Regions from separate parts of the Paenibacillus borealis genome, predicted to be linked through region 1. Evidence: a T-box and tRNA genes for the amino acid it is inferred to sense, from the RefSeq annotation. Region 1 holds a T-box; the other holds one or more tRNA genes.
The links. A T-box is a leader RNA that pairs with one kind of tRNA and senses whether it is charged. The one in region 1 lies ahead of PBOR_RS27475 (valine--tRNA ligase), so its partner is inferred to be a tRNA-Val.
Positions count from the first base shown of each region.

Region 1 (9,356 bases):
CAGCAGGCGCAGGAGCAGCGCATTGGTCAAGGCTACCTTGCTGAAGTCAAGCAGGTTACGGCTCCGGAACAGCAGATGACGGGCTTCCTTGCGTGTCTTGATGTCTCCAGAAATCGCGAAGGTTATGATCAGGAAAGTGGAGGACAGCAATGTGGTTACGCAGACCACCAGGAGAAACAGGAGCCAGTATCCAAGCGGAAATCTCTCCGCAAAAGGGTGAAGCACTGTATACAGATAATACGCAGCCGAGCCGCCCAGTGTGAAGGACCCGATGTTGTAGAAGGTATCGAGAAATTCGCCGGGATCGGCGGTTTTTGTCTTCTTTTTATAGAAAAACACAATGAAGCGGTATACGGTTTCGAACAGAAAGGTGCCTAGCGGTCCGGCGAAAATTCCGAACGAAGAGGTATAGCTGATCGCATAATCTATCGTAGAATTCCCGCTCCGGGTCACGATGCGCAATTGAAAGTAGAAGCTGGAGAAGATCGTATAGAGCACCAGCGCTTTGATATATGTATCGTCCAGAGCTATAGCATGTTTGGGAATGAAGGCTATAGCAACGGAAGCGGCAAACAGGGAAAGGTCAAATACCCGTGCTTTAGACATGACAGAAGTTTTCCTTTCAGGATTTATACCGATTATAACCGAAAAGATGTTTTTTGATGATAAAGATATTTTTGATTTTTTTAGATGATTGAACCATACACCCATGTCCTATAACCGGCAGCGTTCATATAATACTTTGTTAATGTGGAGCCGTTTGCTCTCGTGCACGAGTGAATCTATAAGCCGGGGAGAGGAAATTATGAGAATATTGCTGGTTACCTACTGGGGCCTTACCAATATGGGCGGGATCTGGACGTATATGAGACAACTTGCCGATAAGCTGAGCGAGCAGGGACACTCCGTTACGCTGATGGGAAGCCATGTGGAGAACAACACCTTGTATTTACTGGGACAGAATGCTTCTTTTGATAAAAAAGCCTTCTATACCTTGCTGCTCCCGCACCTCGATATTACCTTATTCCCGCATCTGCATCTGGAGCATGGCATATTCAGCTTTGAGCTGGGACGTTATGTGTTCGAGGGTGGAGCTGCGGTTCTGGGGCTGGAGAATTACGATGTCATCCATGCCCAGGACCCTATAGCCTCGTACGCGCTGCGGCGGATCATGCGCCGGCCGGTCCCGCTGGTCTCAAGTGTCCACGGTGTGCTGTCCCGGGAAGCCTACTATGAATACAAAGGGCTTGAACCTGAGCTTACCCGTGAGGAGTACGAGAGCCGGCCGATCTGGCGATATTTCCGCCGGATCGAGGCGCTCGCTGCCCGGTCGGCCGACTTGATTATGGTCTCTTCGAATTGGATTGGACAGCTGACCCGGGAACTCGGCATAAGCAGGGAACGTATTCATACTTTGCCGTATGGAGTAAATCTGGAGCAGTATGCGGCCAGGGCGGCGAAGCCTTCACCGCTTAAGATCGGAGGCGGAACCAAGGTAATCATGTATGCAGGACGCCTGGAATATATCAAAGGAGTGCATGTGCTGATCGAGGCTCTTGGAATGCTGCAGAAGCGGCGGGCGGACTGGATCTGTGTAGTGGCCGGCATCGGCAGCCTGCGCGAGGAACTAAGGGAACAGGCGAGCGAGCTTGGGATTCTGGAGCATATCCGCTTTACAGGAAAGCTGGACAATATCCCGGCAGCACTAAGTGAGGCTGATATTTATGTGCAGCCTTCCCTGCAGGATACACAGCCGTTCTCGGTTACAGAGGCTCAGCTTGCCGGTATAGCCCCGATAGTCGCCGGCACTTCAGGTATGCCGGAGATGGTCCGTCACGGCGAGACCGGCTGGATCGTTCCTCCCGGCGATGCCGCCCAGCTGGCCCGGCTGCTGGAGCAGCTGCTGGGTAATGAGGAGCTGAGAGTACGCACCGGCTTCCAGGCAAGGGAGTGGGCGCAGCGCAGCCGTTCGCTGGATGTCATGGCGGCCGGAACGCTGAATGTGTACCGTAAAGCCATAAATATGCGGGAGGGTGTACACAGTCCTGCAGCCAGTTCAGCCTTTGGGGCAGAGCCGGCAGCTGCCGCCATTCCCGGAGCCTTCCATCCAGCCGATGTGCTGAATGCGATGTATCCCGGCATTCCGCTTGCGGCGAGCATGCGGGCAAGGCTCCCGCAGGATTATTCCATTCCGGATTCCCTTACGGTGCTTGCCGATCCGAAATAAGCTCCTGTCCGCCAAAGTAGGCGGCAAAGTTGTCATGCCTTCCTGATTGAAGCATATACATGAGTGGAGTAACATTTTGGGCTTATGCTCTGGGCTTGTCTCAGGGATAGATTATGCCAAGAAGGAGGACATTTCCCGTGTTTGACCAGTCACACGGCTTGAGGTTTGATATTTATGAACGCATTCACCTTTCGGAAGAGCTTCCGGGAATAGCTGAGCTGGAGGAAGTCGAGCTGATTCCCGACATCCAGGTAATCCAGCGGGAGGACCGGGCCGAACTGCACGGGCAACTGCTGCTCACCGGACTCTACCGGGGGGAAGATGATCGCACACAGCGTCTGGAGCATGCGATTCCCGTTGAAATCACAGTCCCGCTGACCCGGGTCAGCTCACTTGAAGACATAGGGGTGGAGATCGAGAATTTCGATATTGACCTGCTTACGATGCGAACCGTCAACATTACAGGGGTGCTCTCGCTGCGCGGAATCGGAAGCGCGGATAACCAGCCGGCCTGGCAGCAGGAGGAGTACACAGTAGCTTACGCGCCTGAGGCTGAAGACAACAAGGCAGAGGCTGAGGCCGTTAACCGCGGGCAGGATAACGATGCACTGTATGAGAATTCGCTCTGGACCTATGGGGAAGGCGCTGCGGAGGCTTCTGTGGAGGAGCAGGAATATGCTGATTCTGCCGAAACCGCCGGAAATCCACTATTCCTGGAAGGCTCTGTATACACTCAGCCTTCGGCCTATGTTTCCGCTCAGCTGAAGGACAAGGAACCCAAGGTAAGGACACATAGCCTGGATGCCTCCCCCGCAACTGCTCCATCCGGAAGAGCAGATTCCGGGCAGAACTACAGTAAGGCTGTGCCGGAGCCGGTATCCAGCCACTTTCTTCCTTCCCGTGAGAAGACAGGAGAGCCAGCTGCGGTAAACGATTCATTCCAGGCAGGTACGGCGAATTATGTAAGTCCGTTTGATCTTGCGGAGACGGCTTCCATATCCGCTGTGCCGCGGGCGGAGGAGACAGGGGGCCCGGCGGGAACAGCCGCTTTGAATACCGTGGATCACTGGGGCACTGCCAGTCTTCATGCCGACCTTCAGAATGAGCCGGTACTCACATCCGCTGCCAGTGATGATTCGGCAGTGTTAGCCGAGAATGCAGAAGTACCTGAAGAGATTCAGGCTGTAGACAATGAGAACCTCGTGTCCGAGGAAGTCTTACCTCCACAGGAGGAGAAGCAGGATCTCAAGATTGCGCTTGGCAGCAAAAAAGATCCGGCAATTGCCGAGCAGGAGCCATTGACCTTCTCTTCACTGCTAAGCTCCAGCCGTGCGCGCAAGGAACAGGAAATTCTCCATTCTGAGGAAGTGGCCTCCAAAGCGGCGGTTATTCCTGAGGCGGGGAATGATACCGAGTGGAAGAGCCGGTTCATCGGCGGCCTCGGCGGAACAGAGCTGTTCCGTAAAGTACGGCTCTGCATCGTCCAGCGGGAAGAAACGCTGGATACGATTGCCGAGAAATATCAGCTCAGTGCAAGAGAGCTGTCCATGTACAACCGGCTCTCCGGACAGAGTGTAGAAGAAGGCCAGGTTTTATATATTCCCTAGGATAGATCGGGGAATACGAGCAGGTAGTTGCTGGGGCTGTCCCGCAAGCCATGACATGGCTGCTTGGGGCAGCCTTATTTTGTATGTGGAATATAATATCGTCAACGTGATCTGGAGCGGGAAGTAAGATAGATGGGCGGTTCTCTGTGTATTAATCTCTGTTAGCCCTGTGTATACAGCTCCGTTAGCCGTTTTTTTGAACCAGGCGGTATAAACTCTGCCCTTTGTGTGTATGCTGGTTGACTAGGAATAGGACTGAATGTATTATTGACATAAGTAATAACTAACATAAAGACTGGGAACGGGAAGAGTAGGCGGTTAGCCCTTCAGAGAGCGGAATTGTAATTGCTGTGAATTTCCGCAGGATGCAGCCCCCGAAGTCGCCCCGGAGTCGCCCTTCTGAGCTTGCCTTCATCTTCATGGAGATCAGGTTAGGATGTGGCCGGAAGCAGCCGTTATCTGCATGAGTGTCGCGCTAAGCCGGACCTGTAAGGGTTTTGAGGCAGAGGTTTATTTTTTGTTAGCGCGAAACAAAGGTGGTACCGCGAAAGAATGGCCTTTCGTCCTTTGAGACGAAGGGTCTTTTTGTATTTAAATATAAGGATTTATATGTTTCACTCTATCAAACCTCCTTATATTTCTCGCTGAAACGGTACCGTCCTTAGAAAGGACGGCAAAGCCGTTTCCACTTGTCAGATCGTTACAGAATACAAAAAGCATCTCATCATTTTCACTAATGGAGGGTTCACAATGGCTGATAACAACAATACAGCAGCGGAGCTGCCGAACCAGCTGGAAGCGGCAGAAGACACCGCGGCGGCGAATCACAAGCAAAGCGATATGCCGACTACCTATGATCCGGGGTCGGCGGAGAAGAAATGGTATGCCTACTGGATGGAGCAAGGCTTCTTCGAAGCCGGCAAACGTCCGGATGCCGAGCCCTACAGCATTGTAATTCCCCCGCCGAATGTAACGGGGATGCTGCATATCGGGCACGCGCTTGATTTCACATTGCAGGATGTTCTGATCCGTACCAAACGGATGCAGGGCTATGATACGCTGTGGCTGCCGGGAACGGACCATGCGGGTATCGCTACACAGACTAAGGTAGAGCAGAAGCTGCGCGAGCAGGGGATCTCCCGCCATGATCTGGGACGCGAGAAGTTCCTGGAGCAGGTATGGGCCTGGAAGGAGCAATATGCGGAGACGATTCACGGGCAATGGGCCAAGATGGGCTTGTCGCTGGACTACTCGCGTGAACGGTTCACCCTGGATGAAGGAATGTCCAGCGGCGTCCGCCAGGTATTCATTCAGCTGTACCGGAAAGGCCTGATCTACCGCGGCAAACGCATTATTAACTGGGATCCGGCTGCACGTACGGCTCTGTCGGACATCGAAGTTGAATATAAAGAGGTAAATGGCCATCTGTACCATCTGCGCTATCCGCTTAAGGACGGCAGCGGCTATATTACTGTAGCTACAACCCGGCCGGAAACGATGCTGGGCGATACAGCGGTTGCCGTGCATCCGGAAGATGACCGTTACAAGGATCTTATCGGCAAAACCCTGATCCTGCCGATTATCGGCCGGGAAATTCCGGTTATCGCTGATGATTATGTAGATAAGGATTTCGGCAGCGGCGCGGTGAAGATTACCCCGGCACATGATCCGAACGACTTTGAGATGGGCGTGCGCCATAATCTTCCACAGATTAATGTGATGGATGAAGGCGGAATTATGAATGCGGAAGCAGGCAAATATCAGGGGCTGGACCGCAGTGATTGCCGGAAGGCGATTATTGCCGACCTGAAAGAGCAGGGTGTACTGGTTTCCATTGAGGATCATGTGCACCAGGTTGGACACAGCGAGCGTTCTGGAGCCGTAGTTGAGCCATACCTGTCCACCCAGTGGTTCGTAAAAATGCAGCCGCTGGCAGAAGCGGCCATCGCAGCGCAGAAGGATGGCAGCGGTGTTAACTTCGTACCGGACCGCTTCGAGAAGACTTACCTGAACTGGATCGAGAATGTCCGGGACTGGTGTATTTCCCGTCAATTGTGGTGGGGCCACCGTATTCCGGCCTGGTACTCCGAATCTACGGGGGAGATCGTTGTTGCGAATGATGAAGAAGAAGCACGCCGGATCAGCGGCCTGACAGACCTGAAGCAGGATGAGGATGTTCTGGATACGTGGTTCAGCTCGAACCTCTGGCCGTTCGCCACACTGGGCTGGCCTGATGAGAACAGCAGCGACTATCAGCGTTACTATCCGAACAATGTGCTGGTTACCGGCTACGATATCATCTACTTCTGGGTAGCCCGCATGATCTTCTCGGCTCTGGAATTCACCGGACAGAAGCCATTCTCCGACGTGCTGATGCATGGTCTTGTACGCGATGCTGAAGGACGCAAAATGTCCAAATCACTCGGCAACGGTATCGATCCTCTGAATGTAATCGAGCAGTACGGCGCAGACGCTATGCGCTACATGATTACGACAAGCAGCACAGCCGGTCAAGATCTGCGGTTCCGGATGGAAAAGGTAGAGCAGGCGCGGAATTTTGCCAACAAGATCTGGAATGCCTCACGCTTTGCACTGATGAATCTCGAGGGTGTTTCTTTTGAAGATATTGACATTACAGGTGAGCTCAGCACGGCGGACCACTGGATTCTGCACCGCCTGAACGAAACTTCCCGTGATATTACGCGTCTAATTGACTCGTACGAGTTCGGCGAGACCGGCCGGCTGCTGTACAACTTCATCTGGGATGATCTGTGCGACTGGTACATCGAATTCGCCAAGCTCTCACTCTATGGAGCGGACGCCGCCGCCAAGGCTAAGACGCAATCGGTTCTGGCCTATGTGCTGGACCGCACGCTGCGCCTGATTCATCCGTTCATGCCGTTCATTACGGAAGAAATCTGGCAGCATCTGCCGCATCAGGGCGACACAATCACGCTGGCCGAATGGCCGAAATATGATTCTGCGCTTGAGAATCCGCAGGCAGTGGCAGAGATGAACCTGCTGATGGATGTCATCCGGGCCGTTCGTAATATCCGTGCGGAAGTGAATGTGCCGATGAGCAAGAAGGTAGAACTGATCATCAAAGCCGGCAGTCAGGAAACGCTGGACATTATTTCCCGCAACGACAATTACATCGGGCGCTTCTGCAACACCTCTTCCTTCGAAGCGGGCCTTGCGCCGCAGACACCGGACAAAGTAATGTCTGCTGTAGTTACAGGAGCTGAGCTGCTTCTGCCGTTGTCAGGACTGATTGACATTGAACAGGAAATTGCCCGTCTGGAAAAAGAAGTCCAGACACTGAACAGCGAAGTTGAGCGCGTGGAGAAGAAGCTCGGCAATCAGGGCTTTGTCGCCAAGGCACCAGCTAAAGTCATCGAAGAGGAGCGGGCGAAGCAGGCGGACTATTCCGATAGACGCGAGAAGGTGCTGGCCCGTATCGCAGAGCTGAGAGGATAAGGGACATGGAAAAGATCACCCGGAGCGGCAGTGCCGCTCCCTTAAGTTCTTATACAGAAGCAGTAGACTGGATTAACAGCCTGATTCCTTTCGGTATCCGGCCGGGTCTTGAACGGATAGAGCTTCTGATGGAGAAGCTGGGTCATCCGCACCGCAAGCTCAAGTTCATTCACGTAGCGGGGACGAACGGCAAAGGCTCCACCTGTGCCTTTCTGACCCGTGTGCTTATTCAGAGCGGTTACACGGTGGGGACCTTTACTTCTCCTTATATCACGAAATTCACTAACCGTTTCCAGTACAACGGAGCCGATATTCCCGAAGAAACTTTGCTGGAACTCGTAAATAAACTGCGTCCGCTGGTTCAGGAGATTGCGGCCGGCGAACTCGGTTCGCCCACCATGTTCGAGGTCTCGACGGCGCTGGCGATTCTCTATTATGGTGAAGTCTGTTATCCGGATGTAGTCGTATGGGAGACTGGTCTTGGGGGAAGGCTGGATGTAACGAACATCGTTACCCCGGTTGTGTCTGTAATCACGAATGTCGGGCATGATCATACCGATGTGCTGGGGGATACACTGGAGCTGATAGCCGGTGAGAAAGCCGGGATTATTAAGCCGGGCGTTCCCGCAGTCAGCTGTGTGAGCCAGCCGGAAGCCGTTGCCGTGCTGAAGGCGAAGGCGGCGGCTACCCGCTCTACTCTCTATTTGGCGGGAGAAGATTTCAGCTACAGTAATGTAGAAATGAGGGACGGCCGCCAGCATTTCACCTTCAAAGGTCCTTTCCGCTCGCTTGAGCTTGATATTGCGATGAAAGGTGAACATCAGCTTGAGAATGCTGCTGGGGCTATGATGGCCCTTGAGGTGCTGCGGCAGTATATGGCTTTCATGCTGGAGGACGAGGATGTGCTGGAGGGATTCCGCGGCACGTTCTGGGCCGGAAGGCTGGAGGAAGTAGGCACTTCGCCGAGAATTATTCTGGACGGAGCGCATAATCCGGAAGGTGCAGAGAGCCTGGCCAAGAGTCTTCCGCAGTTTGGGCCTTACGGTAAATTAAATTTGCTCATGGGGATGCTGGCAAATAAGCATCACGAGTCGTATCTCAAGCATATACTGCCTATAGTGGATACGCTCATCCTGACCGAACCGGATTTCCGGAAGAAAATGGACGCGGAAGATCTGCAGGCCATCGCAGAAAGTCTGCGGAATAAATATGCCAAGGAAAACTTGGAAATCATAGTAGAACGTAATTGGGGCCAAGCGCTGCATCTGCTGCAGACGATCACAGCGGACGATGACCTTGCGGTCGTGTCCGGAACGCTGTATTTGATTTCTGATGTACGCAGTACGCTTTTACGGCAACCCGATTCTGAAAAAGGCTGGTGACGAACTGTTGGATACTACTGAACGTGTGCATTTTATAGGGATCGGCGGCTACGGTATGAGCGCGATTGCCCGGGTGATGCTGGAGATGGGATATACAGTTACGGGTTCTGATGTAGCTGCCCAAGAGTTAACGGAGAAATTGATTGCCAAAGGTGCCAAGGTCTACATTGGACACACGGCAGAACAGGTCAAAGGTGCAGATCTGGTCGTATATTCTACGGCGCTTGCGTCAGACAACGTGGAGTGGGTGGAAGCCGAGCGTCTCAAAATACCGATTCTTCACCGTTCGCAGATGCTTGCCCGGCTGCTGAATGAGCGCAAAGGTGTGGCTGTTGCAGGTGCGCACGGCAAGACTACCACTTCGTCGATGATCGCTTTGGTTATGGAAGACTGCGGAGTGGACCCTACTTATATTATTGGCGGGGAGATCATGAATGTCGGTACGAATGCCAAGGCAGGACAAGGGGAATTCGTCGTTGCCGAAGCGGATGAGAGTGATGGCTCCTTCCTGCAATATCATCCCTGGCTGGGGATTGTAACGAATATTGAAGCCGACCATCTGGAGAACTACGGCGGTGATTTCGGCCAGCTGAAGGAAGCTTATGTACAGTTTATGAACCAGCTGCGTGAGGACGGAACGGCCATTGTGTGCGCGGATGATGA
Region 1 covers NZ_CP009285.1:6,482,422-6,491,777, reverse strand. The annotation lists gene PBOR_RS27490 (GGDEF domain-containing protein) at 1-606, opposite strand, end outside; gene PBOR_RS27485 (glycosyltransferase family 4 protein) at 806-2,227, shown strand; gene PBOR_RS27480 (LysM peptidoglycan-binding domain-containing protein) at 2,365-3,834, shown strand; T-box leader at 4,123-4,405, shown strand; gene PBOR_RS27475 (valine--tRNA ligase) at 4,675-7,311, shown strand; gene PBOR_RS27470 (bifunctional folylpolyglutamate synthase/dihydrofolate synthase) at 7,317-8,693, shown strand; gene murC (UDP-N-acetylmuramate--L-alanine ligase) at 8,701-9,356, shown strand, end outside.

Region 2 (9,356 bases), 3.0 Mb from region 1:
TAACGTGTGCGGATTGCGGGACTGGTAATCATCTCAAGTACTTTATCCCGGTTAACCCAGTAGCTCTCAGAAGTTTCATCCGAGGTTGCTAATGCCCCGCCGATTGGCCGGCACACATAGTCCAGCATCACTTTAGTCGGAACATCGGTTACTCCGTCATGCCCTTTGTACATCCCCGTATTTGAATACACGCCGATAAGCTGGTCAACCACAGTGAGGATGCCACTTTCCTCCTGTATTTCACGGATCAGGGCTTCCATCAGATTCTCACCTGCCTCCACTTGCCCGCCGGGGAACACCCAGCCGCCCTTAAACGTTTTTACCAGTAAAATTTCTCCCAGTTCATTCTCTACAATCCCGCCGACCGCGACAATATGAGTAGGCATAGACATGGCAATCACTCCGATCAATGGTATAATTATGCCGCACAAAATTACGCTTGCTCAATAAACCTGATTTGATTTACATTGTCTCTCAGCTGCTTGATGTACTCATTAACTCTCGCGATTAGCGTGGGATATATCCCGGGATACGTTACCCCTTCAGGTATTTCTCTGAATCTGCGAATTTCCTCCATTTCGAATTGCTGTAGGGGGCCGAACTTATCTACGGCTGCAAAGTACAGCATCCCGAAGCTCGCAGGTACTTCCTCTCTGCTGACCGAATATATGCATATAGGGTATAACTTGTACGACTCAGCGCCTGTCTCTTCATACATTTCCCTGGCGGCGGCTTCATCCGGGCTCTCTCCTGCTTCAATATGCCCGCCGGCAAATTCCCATGTGGACCGCTCTCGGTGCCGCACCAGAACCCAGTCCTCACCCTGCTTCATGACAATCACAACATACTTAAGGCAAACCTCAAGCATTTCAGATTCATGCAAAGTTACTATCATTAGAAGAACTCCTTTGGCTTCATTATGTATAATGGAATGATTGAAATATATTTCCAGACAACCGCCATCATTATATTATAAAATCTTTTCCGTGTCGCTCAACTTTTTCGCTGCAAAAAAGCCCCGCTCACACTCAACGGGACCTGCACATTAACTTATCATCAGCCCTCGTAAAGGGATTAATCTCACCTGTCAAATCACGGCAGGGCTTCTTCTCTCCCGCCGAGATCCGCTTCCCCAGAGCAGCATAGCACTGCCTCCTATTTAATCCTAATAAACCCCATATATCAGCCAGCCTATTTCTTCGGTATAAAAAATTCTTGCCAATCCCTCACATCCTATGGTATTATAAATTTCGTTGCAGGACGGTAGCTCAGCGGGAGAGCACTATCTTGACAGGGTAGGGGTCATGGGTTCGAACCCCATCCGTCCTATACTGCACCACCTGACAAAACCCTTATTTTATAAGGGTTTTGTCTTTTTTTAGGTTGTATCATCCCTTCAACTTTATGAGATTGGGGACGGATTGGGGTCGGGATTTTTTTGCCACCAAAAAAACGGCTACCCTATTTAACTTGGGCAGCCGTTTCGTTTATTTAGATATTTCAAGTTCGTATATCTTAGCCGGGGTAATTACTTTGACTTTCGCTGGAAGCGTAATATTCATGAAAAAGAGCGTACCCTTTACTTTATGTTCTAAGTATTTTTTTGTTATTGGTTTATCGTATGTTATGGTATACGGTTTAAAAAGAGCGCTATAAGCGCTCTTTAATAAAATCGACACTTGCTTCAAGTAGCCTAAGCTCCCTTCACTAACGGGTTTCTCTTTTCAGACATCGTACACCTTAATTGCGAGCGAAGGTCCAGATGATAACCGGCCAAATGTGGTTTGCTTGATTCAAGTCTTTACAGAGTTAATAGTATAACCCAAACAAGCCCGCCGACCAGTTAAGGTTGACGGAATTTTGAGGATAGTACAGAGTCCTCTATACTATATTCCAAATAGCAATGACTCATTTAACCCATGAGGTCTTCCTGAAATTAACGAATCCTCTTGGTCTACAAAATAAAACTGTTGAATGTCTAGTTCATATTTGATTTCATTAAGGACACTCTTTAAACCAGGAACCCACAATAAGGTATCTTGACGTATGTAATTCAAAATCAGTTCGTAACTATGCTCAAACTTTTGAATATTTGGGCTATTATCCTTTTTCAGTACTGTGCGTACCCTTTCTGCTAATTCCATGTAATCAGCATCAATATGCTCTTGTCTACTAATAGCTACTGGTTTTAATTTTGACCATGCGTAGGCTCCACCAGCTACCACTTCTTCGGACCCTTCAACATATTCAATGCATGAATCATCATTAATAAAATCATTAATCCGTTCCTCTAAATCTTTGAAAGCTTGAACGAGCGTTATTATTTTTTTCATAAAGAAACCTCCTAACAAATAGCCTGTTTAATTTTCTCAGTTAGCTATTATAGTCTTTTACTTTGGTGAATCCAGTATATCGCATTTTGAAACACAAATTCAATTAAGAAAAATTTACTAAATTTACATCATTATCACTGACTATCGGTTTGAATAATAGCACAGGTTGGTATTGTATAAGTAAGACTTATGAAGGAGTTGCCTATGTATGAAACCAATCGAGATTCACTCTATTTTAGAAACGGCTAACCCTTTACGTTTTCATCTAATTAGTGGTGAAAATTACTCCGGTACATTTATTAAAGACGAGCAAACTGGATACATACAATTAATTGGAACTAGCATATCATTTCCTATCTGGGCGATTAAACGTATACAGAGAACCCCATAAAGACTTCATTATCCGTCTTCCATTCGGTCTACATCCTGAATTGTAATTTTGAGTGAACTGATAACCTTTTCCTTTGGATACCCCTTCTGTCTCTTGCTTAACAAAACAGATGCTACTACTGCTGATACAACTATTAGTACATCTAAGATGACTACAAACTCCAGCAATATTATCCCCCCTACAAAAATCGAGCCTACGATTATATCCACGCGGCCTTTAATTTTGCTTCTGGATTATACTGTTGGTTCTTCTGAACCATGTAATATAAATATAATAGATCTTAAAAAATATTCACGTGACAATAATTAAAACTTTTTTAACGCAAATCCCCCCTTCCTGGGAGAGTATGGTTCTTCCGTATAATTCATATAGAACATTATGTATGTAGTAAGGAAAATTTTCCTTATGCAAAAAAATACCCCACCATACTGGTATTGTTAATGACGGGCCTTCATGAATGATATTTTCAATATTCCATATTTGCCTGAACCGGTTTGCTTCTGTTACCTGCCACTGAATATATCCATTATTCACACCGGTGATCGTGTATCCAAAACCCTTTTCGATGTTGATTTCATTTAATCGGTCTGTCACGCCGCCCCCAAGTCCAGTGTCATCGACTCTGACTTCTACTTCATTAACTCCTGAGTGCTCAGATTTCGTGTCATCAACAAGCCTTAGCACCCATCCTGTAGTGGTGCCTTCAACGCGCACGCGCCATACGTCTGATCCTTCGCCGTATTTACGCTTAAGCATAGCGATATTCTCTTTGCTCGTCCTGGGACTGTTTAAGCAAGAGAACTTACGGGTCTTATAATCTGCACGGTCTCTATTATGGAAATCGTAGAACACTCCACTTGTACGTGTTGGGTTTCCGCATATTAAGAGCTTATTATATGGACCTGACAATGTTCTTCATAGTGGTGCATATATACCTTAGTCTTCGTCCATTTCAATATTTTTTTCAGTATCGGACTCTTATCCTGTCATTTACTGATCTCAGCCCATAGGACGTCATGCAGCTGCTGCCGTGTTGGAGCCGTGCAGACTACCTTTGGAAACGGAAAACAAGACAGGAACCAAAGCGCAATCGCCGCCTCTGCCCTCTCTCGGGGGGTGGCGGTGAGCATTGCTGCGGTCACTTCAACGCTTACGGCGCTATACTCTCCCCTCCGTTGAATTATTATTTTTACGTATTTGTGTCATAACGCTTAGTACCTATCTTAAATGGGCTCTCGCCTAGCTCTTTAATTAGGCGTTTGCATAACATGAGGTATAACCATCTGGGAGGTAACAAAGTGCTGAATAATCAAATGTATCCAATGCATCAACAGATGCCGCAAGCAATCATGGTTTATCCAATTGATCCCTATGTCGTTGAAACCTTAATGTCTGTAAAAGGTAAGCAGGTGGTACTTGAAACCACTCGCGGCGGGATTAGCGGCTGTGTGATGGATGTAAAGCCAGACCACGTTGTATTGGATACCAGAGGCAGAAAATTCTTTGTACGCATCTGTGAGATCGTTTGGATCATGCCAGAGTAAATGGCCGTTCATGAGAGAGTTGCGAAAGCAGCTCTTTTTTTATGCCATTTCCACCTGAGCCCCGAGAAGCTTTCTTGCTGCAGCCCAAAAGCTTGCTGCCGGTGTCTTCTCGTCCGCCTGGATACCAATCTGCTGCATGGCTGTAAATTCCGGCTCCAGCTCCTGTAGAACGGTTCGATGCCGATATCCCGGGTGCGTATAAATGTAAAATAATTGAGAAGGATGCTGCGTTTTGAAATATAAATGAAGATTGCTCTCTGCACTTTTTATAGGCATCAGTTTTGGTATTGCATTCTCCATTGTTTTTAACAATATCGCCAATGGTGGCGGATTAGGAATTGTATTTGGAGTCTCCATGTATGAGGCAGAGAAACCAAAGCCCCTAGGCTCTAAAATAACTGCCTCTGTCATTTCGTTGTTGTAGATCAATCCGTTCCGGGTCTAAAGCACGTATGGCGTACGGTTCCAAATAGGTCGTGTGTGCCGGCATATGGCTGATGTTCCTTCATGCCATGGTCCATTTGCTGCCGGGGTAGTGCAAGATGCGTGGGACCTTCACAATTCATCCTCCTCTCCGTATGTCAAATCCTTGTAGGATCAGTAGCCCCTTCTTCCTTTATTGCGAAAATCCCCCTATTATCGTATTGTTTATTTAAAGGAGTGATAGTTGTGCGTATAGCTTTTTGGATTGTATTTGCCTTTGTTGGTATTTTGATCTTTGGGATAGTAGGCGGCTTAATTGGCCGTAAGAAACGGGAGTAATCAATAGGGGCTATAATAGCCCCTATTGATCTATAAAATGATTGCCACCATGCGGATGAATTGATTTGAGCAATTGCATAACATATCTTAAAACTATTGGAGGTTGTTACGTAACAGCTGACGTTGATAACACCGTTCAAAGGCGTGGACCTGAAAGCTTTGAGGCTACCGCTTATTGCAACGATTAAAGCAATGATTCAGCCAACTCCATTCCCGTACTCGCCTCGCCGCCCCCGCGAAATTATTAACGATGATCTGTGATCATCTCCTCTATTAAACGTCTCTGTGTAGCCGCAATGAGTGCAGAAACATTCTTCATGCCCTTTAAGTTCCATCCACACTTAGGGTAAATCGCTCTGATTGCTTATCGTAACCACCTCCCTGGACATAGAAAAAAGGCCACCCTATTAAAAGTAGTGACCTTTAAATTTCTGAAATTATTTTAAATTCATATAAATCAAAAAGCGCATATTGCCGACGCGGGAACGTGTTCTTTAAAAGTGCTTTCCCACCGGTCTGATATACTTAAAATGCCGTTCCGGATTGAAATACAAGTAAATTAGTCTACCGGGGGAAGTATCAAAGCAGTAACCCGTGCCTGCAAAATCAAAAGTTGCCATTGCCTTTTCAATCTTTTCCTCAACACTGCGGTTTTCCTGCTCGTAATCGAATGGCCCATGTTCAAAAACAATATACTCCGCTTCGGGAACATCAATCATTAGCATTTGTGGCGGTACTTCGCCTTTATAATCATAAGGAAGTCGTGCACCATGACACTCTGTACGTGGAATCCCCCAATCGCAGAGTCTGCCATCCGGGTCATTCATATACGCCATAACCTGACCGCTGCCGCTGTTAGGTTCGCTCCCGCCATCATCATCCAATTTGCCTTTGATACTATCGAGTAAGCCGCAGATGGTTTCGTAGTCCTGTCCCGGAATCAGACTTTGCTTTTGCCAAAAATCCCAATACCCATTACTCTCATAGTTTTTGATGTGCAAAAATTTGTGAGCGGGAATGGTTACAAAATAAATTTTAATATCTTCTGTAGATTTCATCATCCCAATCTCTCCCAATCCTAAGAAGTAGCGGTCGAACGGGTTTATTTTTGTACGAAGAACGACAGGCTTAGGCTTTTTCCGGTATTCACTTGGAGTTACACCATATGTTCCCTTAAAGGATCTGGTAAAGGCTTCATGTGATGAAAAACCATAATCAAAAGCAATAGCTAAAAGGCTTTTTTCACTATCACGAACTTCTTTTAGTGCAAAGGCTAATTTTCTATGCCGCAGATAGTCCCTAAGTTGCATACCCGATATTTCTTTGAATTTTCTTGTTGTATAAAACTCGGAATAACCCAGCCTGCGAGAAAGAAAATGTAGTGTCAGGGCTTCGTCATTATAATTTTTAATGCATTTATCAATTTCATCAACGATTAATTGAATTTGATTCTGCCACTCGTACATTCTTCTATTCACCCCGTTTCAATCACCCTGCATTCATTATAAAGATCTAGAGGGAGTACTACTTGATTTCACTTGCTGTTATTTCTTTTTCCTCTTTAAGTAAAATGTATATAATCATCAGGAAGTAAGTCCAATATATACTTGCGGATTTACAATATATTAACGTATACCTATGAAATGGAGTGATGATAAATGGCGACAATTATTAGTTATGGTTCAGAGGCAAAAATCCCGTTAGACCCGTTCAATACTGCTGTAACGGTTGCGGGGATTCCTGGAGCAGGCGCGGCTCTAGCCACAGCGCAAGTAAATATAAGTCCTGCTAATCCTGCCTCTTTCTCCAGTAGAGTCGAGTTAAATGGCAGCTTTAGTCTTACTGCACTTGCTGATAGCCCATTTTTTGTTATCATCCGGCGTGCCGGAGTAGATATTTATAGATCCTTTTATCGTTTCACTACAATTACTGATATACAATTAAATGTTCTGTGGGTGGATGGTCCATATCTTGGAGTCCATAACTATGAATTGATCATTCAAAATGATAGCATCTCGCCTATAAATCTATTTGGACCCATAGCATTCACAGCAACTGCTATTGGAGGAGAGGGCGTCATTTAAGTGATTGAACCAGATTTGGTTTTTTAATTTCTTTCAAATCGAATGTACCCGCCGGGCTTCCGGCGGGTTATTTTATGTATGCGCTGAATTCGGGGCGTTCCAGAAGAATACGGGCAGCTCACTTCCACTTCTCCGCGACATTCTCCTCACCTTTGTAATAGTCCACCCGCTCATCCGCCATATAGATTTCCTCGTAAGGCAGAATGTTAATCTTCCCGGAATCCGGATATTCACAAATATCGATCCCCGGGTTCGTTCGCAAATCCAAGTATCTGCAAGGTTCGGCGGTATGATTATATAATTGATGTGCCCCTTCCGGCCCTGTTTCAAAAAATACAGTGTCCCCTTCCTGCACTTCCTGGAACCCTGCTGGCGTTCTGAGGGTAGCCCGGCCTGAAATAATTACAAAGATCTCTTCAACACTTCTATGAAAATGATACGGGTAGGAATACTTCCCGGGATCAAGCGACCTGATTTCAAAAAGCAGCTGCTTCGCCCCGGCCATTTCAGCCAGCTTCCTGCTTGTATGCCAGGCAAACTCAGGAACCGGGGATTGTCTTTGTTCAAACGAAACGTTCTTTTCATTGAAAATAGTAGCCATCAGAATCTCTCCTCATCATCGGATATTTTCATATTATCTGCTTCCTGCCCGTCTTCTTTATAATTCATCAAATTTTTTGCAGCGCTGATGTTGCATTTTTAATAAAATTGATTACAGTAAGTGATGGTGTTATACAATCGCCGCGAGCAGTTTGAATAGCTTTTTCTTATTTGTTATATTATACCAAAGATATAGAGGTGTTCCTGAATGACTAGTAGTGAAATGAATCCTAAAGTGGATTTTTTCTTTAATAAAGCAAGCCAGTGGAAGGAAGAATACGGGAAACTCCGGACGATCCTGCTTGGATGCCAGTTGACAGAGGAATTGAAGTGGGGGGTTCCTTGTTATACTTTTCAGAATGGAAACATTGCTTTAATCCACGGATTCAAAGAATATTGTGCGGTTATGTTCGTTAAAGGCTCCCTGCTGCCTGATCCTGAAGGCATTCTGATTCAGCAGACCAAGAATGTGCAGGCCGGACGCCAGATCCGGTTCACTACTGTTCAAGAAATAGCCGATAGGGAAGCTACTATTAAAAATTATATCTATAATGCCATAGAGGTTGAAACCGCTGGTCTGGAAGTGGATTATAAGAAGGATACGGAGTACGAGATTCCTGAAGAGTTCCAAGCTAAGATTGATGAGAATCCGGATCTGCAAGCAGCTTTTGAAGCCTTGACCCCTGGACGGAAAAGACAATACATTACTCATTTCACAGACCCCAAACAATCCAAAACTCGTACAGCACGGGTTGAGAAATATACGCCGCATATTCTGAACGGTAAGGGATTGAGTGATTAGGTTGATACTTAAAAAAACCACCCAACGGGTGGCTAGTTAAATACTATGTTTTCAATTGCACTTCCCAATTGTTTCTTTAAATCCTCATAGCCTATTTTTGACAGCATGCAGCCGTTTTTGCTGTTCAGATTAAAGTACGCTGTTTTGAAAAAGTCATTCATCCGTACGATCTTCCTCACATTAATGGCCGCTGTACGGTCTCCCACCGAAAATTCGAAACCGCTATTATTCAGTGCTGTGCACCAATAGCTAAGGGGACCTGTCGTATAATAGGTTCCATCTTCTGTGTATACAACAACCTTTCGCAAACCGCTGCTGTGCTGCATATACAAGATTTCATCAATCGGCAGAGAAACCACACCGGATTGGCCATTCACATCTTTTGTCACTGATAATGTAATCATAATTGTCCGCTCCTTATTTCAATAACTCTGAAGGAGTTTTCGGTTGATGAATATACAGAATACTTGCAGTACTGACAAACGTCAAGGCTACTACCGACAGACAAGATGCCAATCCGTAAACGATGCTCTTATTCATCTTCTGTAGAATTTTAGTCAATGGATTTCACCTCCCTTCGTGAAGTTTTAATCAGAGTAAGCGCTTGTACAAAGAAACTTACCGATACTGTTGGAGATATAATAATGAAGTTGGCCGCAATCATTACAGCTGCTATTAGCTTTAACAGTGGGTAATACTTTTTAGGAATCCTACTTTGATGCTCAATATTGGATGGTGCGTACATGGCTACAAGAATAATACTGATAAGGTTTAGCATTTGCGTCATTTGTACATCTGGCTTAACAAAAGACATTCCTGTAAATAATGAGGTAGTAACTA
Region 2 covers NZ_CP009285.1:3,517,216-3,526,571, reverse strand. The annotation lists gene PBOR_RS14680 (NUDIX hydrolase) at 1-392, opposite strand, end outside; gene PBOR_RS14675 (NUDIX hydrolase) at 434-895, opposite strand; tRNA gene PBOR_RS14670 (tRNA-Val) at 1,258-1,329, shown strand; gene PBOR_RS14660 (hypothetical protein) at 1,887-2,333, opposite strand; gene PBOR_RS36975 (hypothetical protein) at 2,542-2,724, shown strand; gene PBOR_RS38580 (hypothetical protein) at 3,016-3,480, opposite strand; gene PBOR_RS14650 (YuzF family protein) at 4,038-4,268, shown strand; gene PBOR_RS14645 (hypothetical protein) at 4,308-4,697, opposite strand; gene PBOR_RS14640 (helix-turn-helix transcriptional regulator) at 5,525-6,496, opposite strand; gene PBOR_RS14635 (hypothetical protein) at 6,689-7,114, shown strand; gene PBOR_RS14630 (cupin domain-containing protein) at 7,233-7,715, opposite strand; gene PBOR_RS14625 (YdeI/OmpD-associated family protein) at 7,923-8,516, shown strand; gene PBOR_RS14620 (LytTR family DNA-binding domain-containing protein) at 8,549-8,920, opposite strand; gene PBOR_RS36230 (cyclic lactone autoinducer peptide) at 8,934-9,056, opposite strand; gene PBOR_RS14615 (accessory gene regulator ArgB-like protein) at 9,070-9,356, opposite strand, start outside.
Region 2: it encodes a tRNA-Val, which carries the amino acid that the T-box ahead of PBOR_RS27475 (valine--tRNA ligase) is inferred to sense. The anticodon was not compared.